3 regions of the Streptomyces sp. NPDC111507 genome follow, and region 1 is predicted to be linked to each of the others. Evidence: riboswitches for the same ligand, from Rfam matches in the RefSeq annotation. Region 1 holds a riboswitch; each other region holds the start of a gene.
The links. Region 1 has a riboswitch for cobalamin ahead of ACZ7M2_RS23280 (CbtB domain-containing protein). Riboswitches for the same ligand answer to the same signal wherever they lie in the genome.
Positions count from the first base shown of each region.

Region 2: another riboswitch for cobalamin. It lies ahead of ACZ7M2_RS28185 (ABC transporter substrate-binding protein); the one in region 1 lies ahead of ACZ7M2_RS23280 (CbtB domain-containing protein).
Region 3: another riboswitch for cobalamin. It lies ahead of ACZ7M2_RS00350 (cobalamin biosynthesis protein); the one in region 1 lies ahead of ACZ7M2_RS23280 (CbtB domain-containing protein).

Region 1 covers NZ_JBVKBU010000005.1:445,391-450,180, forward strand. The annotation lists gene ACZ7M2_RS23265 (helix-turn-helix transcriptional regulator) at 1-392, opposite strand, end outside; gene ACZ7M2_RS23270 (VOC family protein) at 488-886, shown strand; gene ACZ7M2_RS23275 (CbtA family protein) at 1,014-1,766, opposite strand; gene ACZ7M2_RS23280 (CbtB domain-containing protein) at 1,790-2,011, opposite strand; cobalamin riboswitch at 2,047-2,195, opposite strand; gene ACZ7M2_RS23285 (MFS transporter) at 2,315-3,625, opposite strand; gene ACZ7M2_RS23290 (phytanoyl-CoA dioxygenase family protein) at 3,749-4,681, shown strand; gene ACZ7M2_RS23295 (GNAT family N-acetyltransferase) at 4,668-4,790, opposite strand, start outside.
Region 2 covers NZ_JBVKBU010000007.1:235,507-240,296, reverse strand. The annotation lists gene ACZ7M2_RS28195 (acyltransferase family protein) at 1-956, shown strand, start outside; gene ACZ7M2_RS28190 (cytochrome P450) at 957-2,132, opposite strand; cobalamin riboswitch at 2,214-2,394, shown strand; gene ACZ7M2_RS28185 (ABC transporter substrate-binding protein) at 2,433-3,467, shown strand; gene ACZ7M2_RS28180 (FecCD family ABC transporter permease) at 3,479-4,492, shown strand; gene ACZ7M2_RS28175 (ABC transporter ATP-binding protein) at 4,489-4,790, shown strand, end outside.
Region 3 covers NZ_JBVKBU010000001.1:65,561-70,350, reverse strand. The annotation lists gene ACZ7M2_RS00355 (cobyric acid synthase) at 1-1,430, opposite strand, end outside; gene ACZ7M2_RS00350 (cobalamin biosynthesis protein) at 1,427-2,383, opposite strand; cobalamin riboswitch at 2,485-2,625, opposite strand; gene ACZ7M2_RS00345 (hypothetical protein) at 2,737-2,961, opposite strand; gene ACZ7M2_RS00340 (inorganic phosphate transporter) at 2,974-4,227, opposite strand; gene ACZ7M2_RS00335 (lysozyme) at 4,440-4,790, opposite strand, start outside.

The DNA of each region.
Region 1 (4,790 bases):
GTGAAGGCGAGGGAGTCGAGCACGGCGTCGAGTCGTCGGGCGAGGCGCTTGGGCAGGACCCGCCGGATCTTGGCCGTGGCCGTCTCCTGGGCGGTGCCCGTGGTCGTCGGCAGCCCGGCTCGGCGACCGGCGATCAGGCCGAGCAGCACGGCCAGCGCTTCGTCGTCGCCGAGCATGAGCGGAGGCATGCGGTGTCCGGGGGCGAGCCGGTACCCGCCGTAGCGGCCGCGCACCGATTCGACGGGCACGTCGAGGTCGACCAGGTGGTCCACGTACCGGCGCACGGTGCGTTCGTCGACGTCTAGCCGCTCGGCGAGTTCGGCGGCTGTCCTGGTGCCGCCCGACTGCAGGAGTTCCAGCAGGGTCAGCACGCGAGCTGTGGGCCTGGGCATGTTCAGAAGTGTGCCCGCAATACCGGGCGGAATGTGTCCGCTATCCCTCCTAGTCTCCGTGCGTACGCATCCCACCGAACGCACTGGAGATCATCGTGAACCTCGTCTCGATCCGCGTCATCACGGGCGATGTCGCACGCCTCGTCGACTTCTACGAGCGCGCGACCGGCACCCGGGCGAGCTGGTCCCACCAGGACTTCGCCGAGCTCAGGACGGCGTCGGCCACTCTCGCGATCGCCGGCGTCCGCACCGTGCCGCTGTTCGCGCCTGACGCCGCCCGTCCGTCCGACAACCGTTCCGTGATCATCGAGTTCCTCGTCGACGACGTGGACGGCGTGTACGAGAACCTGACCGGCTTCGTGGAGGACTTCGTCAACAAGCCCACCACCATGCCTTGGGGGAACCGTTCGCTGCTGTTCCGCGACCCCGACGGCAACCTCGTCAACTTCTTCACCCCCGTCAGCCCTGACGCCGTCAGGAAGTTCGCTTCCTGACCGCGCCGAGGGCGACCACTTCCAACGTCCACGGAACACGCCCCGACGGCAGGGGACTTACGAGACCGCGGAGAACGCGAGAGGCCCCCGGATGGTTCCGGGGGCCTGACTCGTGTGGTGGGTCGTGTCAGCTGGGGACGGCGACCCGTCCGCTCGCGGCGGCCTTCACCGGCTTGGGATTCAGCAACCGCTCGGCCAACTCGCCGAATACCAGGCCGAATCCGCCCCACAGGACGGTCTGGATGGCCAGTGCGGAGAGACGGAACCGCCACAGCAGGGCGGCCGGGAAGTCCTTCGGCACCTCGTTGATGACCGGCAGGAACGCGTACGCCAGACCGATCACGACGGCGAAAGCGGCCACCGCGCCAACGGTGGCGTACCAGGTGCCGATCCTGGGTGCCAGCCGCTTGCCCAGGATGGTGGCGGCGATCGCGAGGAGCACGCTGAGCACCATCATCAGGAAGTACAGGGTGGTCCGCTTGCCGATGGTGTCGGGGTTGCCGACCGACGGCGGGTTGGCCGGGTACTTCAGGAACGGCACGACGTACACGGCCATCAACGCGCAGCCGGACAGCAGCAGTGCGGTCGCCCGCGGGCTGAAGCGGCCGACGCGGCCGAGCGCGAAGGCGAAGGCGAGCGCGGCGATACCGCCGAAGGCGACGCCGTAGACCAGGACGCCGGTGGCGAGACCGGCGGTGGACTGCAGAGAGCGGGAGACGATCTCCATCTCGTGCTCGTGGGAGTGGGCTTCCTCGAAGCTGATCGCGCTGTCGACGTTCGGCTCACCGAGGAAGTAGGCGGCAACCAGGGCGAGCAGGCCGGCACCGAGGCCGGCCAGCATGCCCCGCACGAGCAGATTTCTTACCGTTGCGGAGTTCATGGCAGTGCTGCGGGTCCCCTCGGTCAGTGGCAGGGGAAGCCGAGAAGGTGGCGGGCGTCGTGTACCCACTCGTGGACGTCCGAGCCGGAAACGACGGAGGTGGCGCCCTGTTCGGCACCGACGAAGTACAGCAGGACGAGCATCAGAATGCCGAAGAAGACCGCCCACGGAGCAATCGCCTTGAGCGGCAGCTTCGCGGGAACGACGGGGGTGGTGGTTGTCGGCTGGGCGACGGTCTGCGCCATGGCAGGACCTCCTCGGGAGTTCGCGTCCCATCTCGGTGGTGCACTGGACGACGGCTACGGGTCTGACTCACAAGGGGTTCCAGCGGGCTGGAGCCTCTCGTTCACAGTGGCGCGACCGTGCCGGTTTCCCACCGGCTTCCGTCTTGCCGTCATCGATATCGCACCGACCGTACCGCGTGTCGGGTGCGGGGCCAAGACCGCGCCACCTGGCGTGATCTTCCTCTCGCACCCGGTGGCCGGTCCCCTGCGAACAGGGGGTCAGTGGTGGCGGAACCCAGCTGAGTTCGGGCCCCGGCCTCGCTCTCAGACCGAAGGGGACCGGTCCGCGTCCTGGGACTCGGGCGTGTCCGTCGTACGACCGAGCTTCTGTGCCTCCTCCAGCGTGCGAGCCCCGCGGAGAGGGGAGAACGTGAGCCAGAAGGAGACGACGAGGTAGGAGATCCCGACGGCCCACAGCGCCGTGCCGGGTGACAGGGCGTCGGCCAGGGCACCGCCGACGAGGGCTCCCAAGGGCAGCGTTCCCAGGGCGACAAGGCGGTAACTCGCGGTCACCGCGCCGATCTGGTGCTCCGGCGGAATGGCCTGTCGCAGGCTGACGGCGAACACGTTGAACAGGGCGACACCGAAGCCGTTCACCATCATGGCGACCGACGCGAGCACGGCGACGTACCCGCCGACCTGGCTGACGGCGGGTACGAGCAGCAGACCCACCGCGGCCAGCACCGCACCCAGGGCCAGCACACCGCCGACGGCCCACCGTTGAGTGAGCCGGGTGGCGCAGAGCGAACCGATCAGGGCCCCCACACTGCCGATGCCGGTGATCACGCCCACGACGGTGCCGCTCATGTCGAGATCACGCACGGCAAACACCAGGAAGACGGTCAGAAAGGCCTTCTCGTGCAGGTTCGACAGGCCGGCCTGAACACACAGGTCCCGGATCGGGCGCAAGGACCACGTGTAGCGGAGCCCGGAGCCGATCGCCTTCAGCGCCGACTCACGTGGCTGTTCGGGGGCCTTGACACCCCGCAGCAGCAGACCGCTCACGGCGGCACCGGCGGCGCACGCGGCGGCCACCGTCAGGGTCGGTGACACCCCCAACTGGCCGACGAGGAAGCCGGCCGCGGCGGGACCGGCGAGGGTGCTGACCGAATACGTCGCCTGGTGCAGGCCGTTGGCCGCGGCGATGGAGTTCAGCGGCAGGAGCCTGGGCAGCGTGGACTGGTAGGCGACTTCATAGAAGACGGTGGCGACACCGATCACGGCGGCGGCGACAACAAGTTGGCCGAAGTTCAGCCCGTCGGCCGCCTGGAACGCGGCGAGCACCGCAAGCGCGGCACCCTGGGCGACACTCGCGGTGACGAGGGTGCGGCGCGGCGGATACCGGTCGACCATGACCCCGGCGATCAGCGAGAGCACCACGACGGGGACGAACTGCACCGCCGAGACGAGTCCCACGCCCGTGCCGTCGGCATGGAGGTAGGTGACCGCGATCAAGGGTAGGAGAAAACTGGTCAGCTGTCCGCCGAAATGCGCCGACGTTTCTCCGAGCCAGATGTTGCGGAAGTCTTTGTTGTCCGCGATCAGGATTCGAATATCCTTGTCGAATATGGCCACCGCAACCCCCGGTCAAGTCTTCATGAAAAAAATCACGGCAACGCTAGCATGGCGCACCGTGGTCCGCTAGCGTGCGAGTGGATGTCGCTGTTGCACCCCATTCACGGTAACAGGAGTCGCGGAATGTACGACCATTCAGGACTTACCGCCGAGGAAGTCGAACTGCTCCCGTCCGAGGAAGATGTCCGGCTTTATTCGGAGCGTGGCTGGTATTTGTCCGAGAAGCTGCTCACCGACGCCGAAGTGGACGCCCTGACCGACGCGAGCGAGCGCTACTACGCAGGTCAGCGCGATCGGGAACTTCCGACACGGCCGGACCGGCTGGCCGACTGGACCCCCGCCGACGGAGATGTCCAACGCAACAACGACTACATCCACTACCAAGACGAAACGATGAGGAAAATCCTGAGGAAACCCATCGTCGGGGCGGTGGCCGCCCGCTTGGCGCAGACGCCTGGAATACGTGTCTTCCAGGCCACGCTGATCTACAAGCCACCCATCGCCGAGGAGAAGTCGAACATTGTCTCCTGGCACTTCGACAAGTATTTCTGGCCCACCTGCTCGTCGGACGAAATGCTCACCGCCTTCATTCCGTTCCACGACTGCACCGAGGAGTCGGGCACGATCACCATGGTGAACGGAAGCCATCGCTGGCGGCAGCGGCACGGCGCCGCCCGGCCGGTCGGTGATCCACGGGACGTGGGGCGCGACTATCTCCTGAACGGAGACGCGGAGCGAAACGGCGCCGTGGCCGAGAAGGTTCCGGTGCACATTCCCAAGGGACACATGACCTTCCACCACTGCCTTCTCTACCACGGCAGCGGCGCCAACCGCAGTCCGCGGCCGCGCCGGGCCATCTCGTTCCATCTCCAGGACGGGACGAACGCCTACCGCGACCACACCCTGTCCGACGGCCGTCAGGAGCCCTACAAACACGACTTCCTGGTCCGCAGGACTCCCGCCGGTCAACCGGACTACTCCGACCCGGAGTTCTGCCCGGTGCTGTGGCCCGTCCGCGAGCCCGACGGCCCGGAGGCCTCCCTCACAGGGAAGTGAATCGGGTCAGGTCCCACTCCTCCTCGCTCATGCCGGCGCCCGCCTCCTCACGGACCGCGTCAGCGAGAGCCTGGTCCGCCACCGTGTCCCGTCGCAGTCCAGCGGGCGC
Region 2 (4,790 bases), on a different contig from region 1:
ACACCCGCAACCTGGGCTACTTCAACGGGCAGGCCCGTCACTTCGCCGACTGGGGCTTCGGGGCGGGCTCCACCGGGGTCTCCTTCTTCTTTCTGCTCTCCGGCTTCGTCCTCGGCTGGTCCGCCCGCTCCGACGACCGCCCCACGGCCTTCTGGCGCCGCCGCTTCGCCCGCCTCTACCCCGTCCACCTGGTCACGGCCTGTATCGCGATGTTCGTCATGGGCATGGGCAAGCCGGCCGGCAGCGCGGCGAATCTGCTCCTCGTCCACTCCTGGTGGTACCCGTGGTGGCAGACACTCGACCCCGTCAGCTGGTCCCTCGCGTGCGAGGCGTTCTTCTACGCGACGTTCCCCGTGTTCGCCCTGCTGCTGCGGCACGCCGGTGCCCTCACCGCGACCGCGCTCGCCGGCGCGAGCGTCCTGACCGTGCTCATCCTGACCCGGGCGGACCTGGAGCTGGGTGTCGGCCGCACCCTGTACTCCTTCCCCGCCGCCCGGCTGCCGGAGTTCGTCCTCGGAGTCGCCGTCGCCCGCCTCGTGCTCCTCGGCCGCTGGCGCGGCCCCGGCCTGGAGGCGTCGGTGGCCCTGACGATCATCGGCTACTTCCTGGTCTCCCAGGTCGGCGGATCGTACGCCTGCGTCGCCTGCACCCTGGTCGGTTTCACCTGTCTGATCCCCGCGGCCGCCCTCGCCGACGTGCGCGGCCTGCCCAGCTTGTGGCGACATCCGGCCCTCGTCCGGCTGGGTGAACTCTCCTTCGCTTTCTACATGGTCCACCTGCTCGTGCTGCGCGCGGGACAGCACCTGTTCAAACCGTCGCCGATCGGCGCGATCAGCGCCTTCGCGGTGTCCCTGGCATTCGCCTGGCTCCTGTACGAGTACGTGGAGGTACCCGCCCGGCGATGGCTTCTGCGGCCCTTCCTGAGATCCCTGCGACGCACTCCGGTGTCACGCTGATCAGGCGGGACCGTCCCACAGCACATGCAGGGTGGGCGGCTTGCGGAAGACCAGCCCCTGCGGAGTGGCCGGTCGGGCCGGGTCGAGGCGCAGGGCGGGCAGGCGTTCGAGCAGGCGCTGAAGGGCGATACGGGTCTCCAGCCGGGCGAGGTGCGCGGCGATGCAGTAGTGCGGGCCGTGCGCGAAGGCCAGCTGGAGACGCGCGTTCTCGCGGCGGACGTCGAACCGATCGGGATCGGGGAAGACGGCCGGGTCGCGGTTGGCGCCGGCCAGAGAGACGGTGACCAGTTCACCCCGGCGGATCGTGGCCGGGCCGAGGACGGTGTCACGGGTGGCGTACCGGTCCACGACCGCCGCTCCGGGTTCGAGGCGCAGCGATTCCTCGATCGCGCCGTCCAGCAGGCCGTCGTCGTCACGGACGAGGGCGAGTTGGCCGGGGTGTCGCAGCAGGTGCAGCAGCGCGTTGGTGATCATCGCCTCGGTGGTCTCTATCCCGCCGAACATCAGCACCGCGGCGTTGGACGCCACTTCGGGCAGCGCCAGCCGCTCGGCGGCGGAGCCGAGGAGCGACGCCGCGCCCCGGTCGGCGACGGTGGCTTCGACGGCGGCCCTCAGCCGCGCGTACGCCTCGGCGCCCGCGGGTGCCGCCGCGTGTCCCGCGGTGATGTCCGAGACCGACCGCACGATGGAGTCGTACCAGGAGAGCACCGTGTCCGCGCTGGTGCCGACCAGCCCGAGCGCCTCGGTCACGACGGCGACGGCGAGCGGGCCGGCGAAGGCACGCCGCAGTTCGACGGCGCCCGCCGGTTGCAGCGCGGTGATGAGCCGGTCGGTCTCCCGCTCGATGAACGAGGCGAAGCCCTCGCGTACTTCCCTGGGGCGGAAGGGAGCGGTGAAGGGCTCCCGGTGGCGGGTGTGCTCGTCACCGTCCAGGGACAGCATGCTCGGGCCGACGACCTGTGCGGTGGAGAACCGAGGGTCGTCGACGGTGAAGGTCGCGGGGTCCCGCATCACGTTCAGCGCGAGATCACGGCGGGTCACCAGCCAGCCGTCCAGCTCGGGCAGCCAGGAAACGGGCTCGTGGGTACGCAGTCGCGCCAGGCGCGGATGCGGATCCGCGGCGAGTTCGGCGAGCGTGGTCGCGGCACCGAGCGGGAAGGAGCCGACGGCGCTCATCGCAAGCCTTGGCCGGGCACGGGGAATTGGATCACAACCAAGGCTAACAATCGTGCTGAAGCCGCGGCTGACGGGGGCGTGATAATTTGCCGGGGCCAGTCAAGGGAATCCGGTGCGAATCCGGAGCTGACGCGCAGCGGTAAGGGTGACGGGCGGGGCAACACGAAGCCACTGGACGGCGGTCATACGTGACCGGAGTCCGGGAAGGCGCCTCGTCCGGCCGATCCCGAGCCCGAAGACCTGCTGGCGGACCGTACGAACGGGCCCCGCGCCTGGGCCCTCGACGCCAGAGGATGTCCCGTGCCCGTTGCGCGCCCAGCCCACCACTGTGCCCTGCTCCTTTCCGGAGCCCTGTTGCTGACCGCTTGTGGCGGCGGCTCGTCCGCCGACGGAGACAAGTCGCCGAAATCCACCGGTGCGGTGTCGCTCGACAACTGCGGCCGGAAGGTCACGATCGCCTCGGCGCCGAAGCGGGCCGTGTCCCTGAACCAGGGCAGCACGGAGATCATGCTGTCCCTCGGCCTCGCCGACCGCATGGTGGGCACCGCCACCTGGACCGACCCGGTCATGAAGGGCCTGGAGAAGGCCAACGGGAAGGTGCCGCGGCTCGCGGACGACGCCCCCTCCTTCGAGAAGGTCCTCGACGCCGAACCCGACTTCGTCGCCGCCTCCTTCGCCTCCACACTGGCCAAGGGCGGTGTGGCTCCGCGCGAGAAGTTCGAGGAGCTGGGTGTGCCCACGTACCTCTCGCCCGCCGACTGCGAGGGCAAGGACAACAGCGGTGACGGCGATGGCGTGCGCACCGGGCCGCTGACCATGGAGGCGGTCTACGGCGAAGTACGCGACCTGGCCGCGGTCTTCGGCGTCGAGGAGCGCGGCGCCACACTCGTCGCGGACCTGAAGGCACGGGTGGCGAAGGCCACGGACGGGATCGACGCGTCCGGCACCACGGTCCTCTACTGGTTCGCCAACCAGGAAGCCCCGTACATGGGGGGCTGCTGCGGCGCCCCCGGCATCATCACCAACACCCTCGGCGCGAAGAACGTCTTCGCCGACACCAAGCAGGAATGGCCCCAGATCAACTGGGAGACCGTCGCCGACCGCGATCCCGACGTCCTGGTGATCGGTGACCTCACCCGCAGGTCGCAGACCGCCGAGACCGCCACGAAGAAGATCGAGTTCCTGGAGACCAATCCGGCCACCAAGAACATGGACGCGGTGAAGAACAAGCGGTACGTGCTGCTCAGCGGACAGGCGATGAATCCGACCATCCGCACGGTCGAAGGTGTCGAGAAGGTGGCCGCGGCGCTGCGCGAGTACGGGCTCGCCGGGTGACCACCGCCGCCATGACCTCCACCGTGGTGCGTGCGGCGGCCGGGCTCGCCGTGCTCGTCGCGTCCGTGGCGGTGGCCATCACCATCGGCCCCGCGGACATAGGCGTCGGGGAGGTCTGGTCCGCGGTGGCCTCCCACCTCGGTGGCCGGACCTCGGAGCTGTCCCCCATCCGCGACGGCATCGTGTGGAACCTGCGGTTGCCCCGCACCCTGCTCGCCGCGGTCTGCGGCGCCGGGCTCGCGGTGTGCGGGGCGGTCATGCAGTCCTTGCTGCGCAACCCGCTCGCCGACCCGTTCGTCCTCGGCGTCTCCTCCGGGGCCTCGACGGGGGCCGTCGTGGTCGTCGTGCTGGGCGCCGGCGGTGGAGCGCTGTCCGTCTCCGGGGGCGCGTTCGTGGGCGCGCTGTGCTCCTTCGCCCTGGTGCTGCTGCTCAGCCACACCCTCGGCGGCACGACCGATCGGGTGGTGCTCGCCGGGGTCGCCGCCATGCAGCTGTTCTCCGCGCTCACCTCCTTCGTCGTGATGACGGCGGCCGACGCCGAGACCACCCGGGGTGTCCTGTTCTGGCTGCTGGGCTCGCTCGGCGGAGCGGACTGGACCGATGTATGGCTGTGCGCGGCCGTCCTCGCGATCGTCCTGCTGGTCTGCCTCGGACACGCGCGCACACTCGACGCCTTCGCGTTCGGGCCGCAAGCGGCGGCCTCCCTCGGCGTCTCCGTGGCCCGTACCCGGCTGGTGCTCCTGTGCGGCACGGCGCTGCTGACCGCCGCGCTCGTCAGCGTGGCCGGCGCGATCGGCTTCGTGGGCCTCGTCCTGCCGCACGCCGCACGCGCCCTCGGCGGCCCCGGACACGCCCGGCTGCTGCCGGTGACCGCGCTCACCGGGGCGGTCTTCCTGGTCTGGGCCGACACCGTGGCCCGTACCGCACTCGACCCGCAGGAGGTGCCCGTGGGTGTGGTCACCTCGCTGATCGGTGTGCCCGGCTTCGTGCTGATCCTGTACCGCACCCGAAGGGTGAACCGATGACGCTCGGCGCCGACCGTGTCTCCCGCACCGCCGCCGGCCGGCTGATCCTGGACGGCGTCGACCTCACACCACTGCCTGGATCCGTCACCGGTCTGCTCGGCCCCAACGGCTCCGGCAAGTCCACCCTGCTGCGTCTGCTCGCCGGTGTCCTCACTCCCGCCTCCGGCGTCGTCACCCTCGACGGGCACCCGCTCGGCGACCTCGGCCGCCGGGCCATCGCCCGGCGCGTCGCCGTCGTCGAACAGCAGGTCGACACCCAGCTCGACCTGACCGTGCTCGACGTCGTACGTCTCGGCCG
Region 3 (4,790 bases), on a different contig from region 1:
TCCGCGTGTTCCTCGATCAGATCGCCGAGCCGGTCGAGCTGCTCCTCGCGCAGCGCCGCGAACGACGTGTCGGCGGCCGGCACGAAACGACGGCCCGCGGCGGCCGCCACCTCGCGCAGGAAGGCGCGCCGGAAGCCGTCCGACTCCAGCGAGCCGTGCCAGTGCGTGCCCCAGACGGCGCCGACCCGGCACCCGTCCAGGAACGGTTCACCGCCCGTCACATCGGCGACGCCGTGATGGATCTCGTAGCCCTCGACGTGCTCGCCGAGCGCTTCCCCGACGGGCCGGGTCAGGGTCTTCTCGCGTGCGAACCGCACGCGGACCGGCAGGAGTCCGAGCCCGTCGACATGACCGGCGCGCGACTCGACCTCGTCCTCGATGTGCTCGCCGAGGACCTGGAATCCGCCGCAGATGCCCAGCACGGGCCGCCCCTCGGCGGCTCTGCGCAGGAGGGCGTCCGCGAGTCCGCGCTCGCGCAGCCACTCCAGCGCCTTCACCGTCCCCCGGGTCCCGGGGACGACGACGAGGTCGGCGTCGGCCAGCTCCTCGGCCCGGTCCACGAACCGCACGACGACACCCGGCTCGGCGGCCAGCGCGTCCAGGTCCGTGAAGTTGGACATCAGCGGGATCGCGCAGACGGCGACGCGCAGTACGTCCTCGCCGACGGGGGAGGTCACCTGGGACTCCCGGACCGCTCCCCGCAACGACACCCGCAGCCCGTCCTCCTCGTCGATGCCGAGGCCGTGCCGGAACGGCAGGACGCCGTACGTACGCCGTCCGGTGAGGCCGTGGAGCATGTCGAGCCCCGGCTCCAGCAGGGAGACGTCCCCCCTGAACTTGTTGACGAGGAACCCGGCGACGAACTCCTGGTCCTCGCGCGACAGCAGCGCGACCGTCCCGAAGAACGAGGCGAACACACCCCCGCGGTCGATGTCGCCGACGACGAGCACGGGCAGCCGCGCATTGCGCGCGATCCCCATGTTCACGATGTCGGTCCGCCGCAGATTGATCTCGGCAGGACTGCCGGCCCCCTCACAGATCACCGCGTCATACGTGCCCCGCAACTCGGCGAGACAGTCCAGCACGGTGGTGAGGAGGGCTTCCTGGCGCCCGCCGTGGTAGCCACGGGCCGTCATCTCACCCACGGGCCTGCCCATGAGGACGACCTGACTGCTCCGGTCGCTGCCCGGCTTGAGCAGCACGGGGTTCATGAGCGCGGTCGGCTCCACCCGGGCGGCCTGTGCCTGCATGGCCTGCGCGCGCCCGATCTCGGCGCCCTCGCGCGTCACGAACGAGTTGAGGGACATGTTCTGTGCCTTGAAGGGCGCGACCTTGACGTCCTGTCGCACCAGCCACCGGCAGATCCCGGCGGTCACGACGCTCTTGCCCGCGTCGGAGGTGGTCCCGGCGACGAGCAGCCCGCCGCTCATGACGTACGCCCCTTCCTGAGAAGCCTCTGTACGAGCAGCCGCCCGCCGGCGCTCACGCCGAGGGCGAGCCAGCCGACACGGCGTGACAGCCGTACGGCCCGCTCGATGTCGTCGACGTGCACGGCGCGCCCGGCGCCGTTGAGTTCGGGCCGGTGCTCGACGCGCCCGCCGTAGGAGAGGGTGCCGCCCAGGCGCACCCCGAGCGCCCCCGCGAACGAGGCCTCCACGGGCCCGGCGTTGGGGCTCGGATGCTTGACGGCGTCGGCGCGCCAGGCTCGCAGGGCCCCTCGTGGACTGTCACCCGCGAGAGCGGCGAGCACGGCGGTGAGACGAGCCCCCGGCCACCCGGCGACGTCGTCGAGCCGAGCCGAGGCCCACCCGTACCGCCGGTACCTGGTCGACCTGTGACCGACCATGGCGTCAAGGGTGTTGACGGCCCGAAAGCCCACGAGCCCCGGGACTCCGGCCACGGCACCCCACACCAGGGCGCCCACCACGGCGTCGGAGGTGTTCTCGGCGACGGACTCCACGACGGCGCGCGCGATGCCGTCGGCGTCGAGGGCCTGGGGATCCCGTCCGCACAGATGCGGCAGCCGCTCCCTGGCGATCTCGATCTCCCCGTCCGCGAGGGCGTCACCGATCGCCCGGGCCTCCCGCCCGAGTGTGGTGCCCCCGACGACGGCCCAGGTGGCGGCGGCCGTCAGCGCGAGGGACGCGGCACGTGAGGGGCGTACGGCGCGGGAAGCGACGGCGGCGAGTCCGGCGGCACCGCCCACACATACGGCGGTGTGCAGGGCGCCCCACCCGCGGTGGTCCCGCCACAGCACCCGCTCCAGGGCGCCCGCGGTCCGCCCGAACAGGGCGACCGGATGCCCCCGGCGGGGATCGCCGAGCAGCAGATCGCCGAGGAGGCCGGCGGCGGCGCCGTACGCGTAGACGCGATCGGCACGCACGGGGTCAGCCGACCGTCAGGTCGGGTGGAACCGTCGCTCGGGGGGCACTTGGGCAGCCGCGCATGGCGTTATGTCCTCACTCAGGGTGTCCACGCCCTGGTTCGACGAGACCGGCGGGGAGAGTTCCTGGCTCCCGGGGAGTTCCTTCCCCGGTCACAGTGGCGGGACCGCGCCGGATTCACACCGGCTTCCTCTTCTGTCGCCGTACTTGGCTCCGGCAGTCCACCACGGGTTGGAAGACCCGTCAACTTGCTGTTGACCTGCGCGGGGAGAGTGTGCGAAGGCCCACATACAGGTGGGGTGCGGGACGGTGATCCGTCCCGCACCCCACGCGAAGTGACGCCCGTTTTGGGTTACTTGCCGACGATCAGGAAGATGCCGTACGCCACCGCCGCGGCGCACGCCGCGAAGCAGACGTACGCGCCGGTGACCGCGAGGGTCGCGGAGCCGCCCTGGGCGGACGCGGACTCGCGCTTGGAGAGTCCGACGATGCCGAGGGTGAAGAGGCCGACGAGGCCGACGGTGGTCACGAGGCTGACTCCGAAGACGGAGCCGAGGGCTGCCCAGTCGATGTGCATGCTGTTCTGTCCTTACACCGTGGCCGGGCGGGTGGGCTCCGCGTCCGGGGACGGGATGGTGGTCTTCAGGTCGCCGGACAGGCCGCCGGTGACGGGGCCCGCGGGCGGCGGGGTGACGGCGGCGACCGCGGCGGTGACGACGCCCGCGGGTTCGGCGTCGACGTCGTCGACGTCGTTGACGTTGTCGACGGTGACCGGCTGGCGGCGGGAGAGCTTCCAGATAGTGCCGGCGCCGGCGACGAGCAGCGCGCCGGTGAGGACGATGCCCCAGGTGCCCTGCTTGGTGAGGAACTCGGCGGAGGCACCGGCCAGACCGGCGGCCGGCAGGGTCAGGCCCCAGGCGACGAACATCCGGGTCGCGGTCGACCAGCGGACCACGCCGCCCTTGCGGCCGAGGCCCGAGCCCATCACGGCGCCGGAGCAGACCTGGGTGGTGGAGAGGGAGAAGCCGATGTGGGAGGAGGCCAGGATGGCCGTCGCGGCGCTGGTCTGGGCGGCGAAGCCCTGCGGCGGCGCGAGGTCCGTGAGGCCCTTGCCCAGGGTGCGGATGATGCGCCAGCCGCCCAGGTAGGTGCCGAGCGCGATGGCCGTACCGGCCGAGACGATGACCCACAGCGGGGGGTTCGAGCCCGGGGCGATGACGCCGCCGGTGACCAGGGCGAGGGTGATGATGCCCATCGTCTTCTGGGCGTCGTTCGTGCCGTGCGCCAGGGAGACCAGGCCGGCGGAGGCGATCTGGCCGGCGCGGTACCCCTTGGCGGTCGCCTTCTCGTCGGCGCGGTTGCCGATCCGGTACGTCAGCCGGGTGGCCAGCGTCGCGGCGAGTCCGGCCACGATGGGCGCGGCGACCGCGGGGATCAGCACCTTGGTGACGACGGTCGAACCGTTCACCGACGACCAGCCGGCCGACATGACCGCGGCGCCGATCAGGCCGCCGAACAGTGCGTGGGAGGAACTGGAGGGCAGACCCAGAAGCCAGGTCAGCAGATTCCAGAGGATGGCGCCGACGAGCGCCGCGAAGATCACCTGGACGCGTATGCCCTCTTCGTTGATGATCCCGCCGGAGATCGTCTTGGCGACCTCCACGGAGAGGAACGCGCCGACGAGGTTCAGCACGGCGGACATGGCCACCGCCGTCTTGGGCTTCAGAGCGCCGGTCGAGATGGTGGTCGCCATCGCGTTGGCAGTGTCGTGGAAACCGTTCGTGAAATCGAACACGAGAGCGGTGACGATCACGATTCCGAGGAGGAGCGTGATGTGTTCCATTTACCCAGGCTTCTGTTTGACGTCAGTGGCAGGTGGACCGTAGGCAACCTGAGTGAACGGAAGATGAACTGGGGCGGGCGTTGGGGTGTACCAAACGGTGGACCGCCCCTCCGCTTGTGATGACCAGTGTGCGGGAGGGGCGGTCCGACGGTTTACCAGATGTTCGAACGGAGGCGGAATATCGGGTTCCGCCGGAGGTTGTTCGAGGGCTTCTAGCCCGCGGCGAACTGCTTGAGCCGGCTCATGGATCCGTTGAAGAGATTCTGGTCACCCGGGAGCGTGCCGTTGTTGTCGTACTGCCAGAACGTCCACGTCGACCAGCCGGCCGGCAACGCGCCCGTGTCCGCCGAGTCGTAGCGGGCGAGCCAGAGGGCGTGGTTCGCGGCGAAGGCGCCGCTGCCGCCGGTGCAGGTGTTCCACCAGTGGGTGGTCGTGTAGATGACGGGACGGCGGCCGGTCTCCCGTTCGAGTTCGTCACTGAACGCCTGGATCCAGCTCACGATCCTGGCCTTGCTCAGGCCGTAGCACTTGTGCTTCTTGTCGTACGGGTTGTACTCCATGTC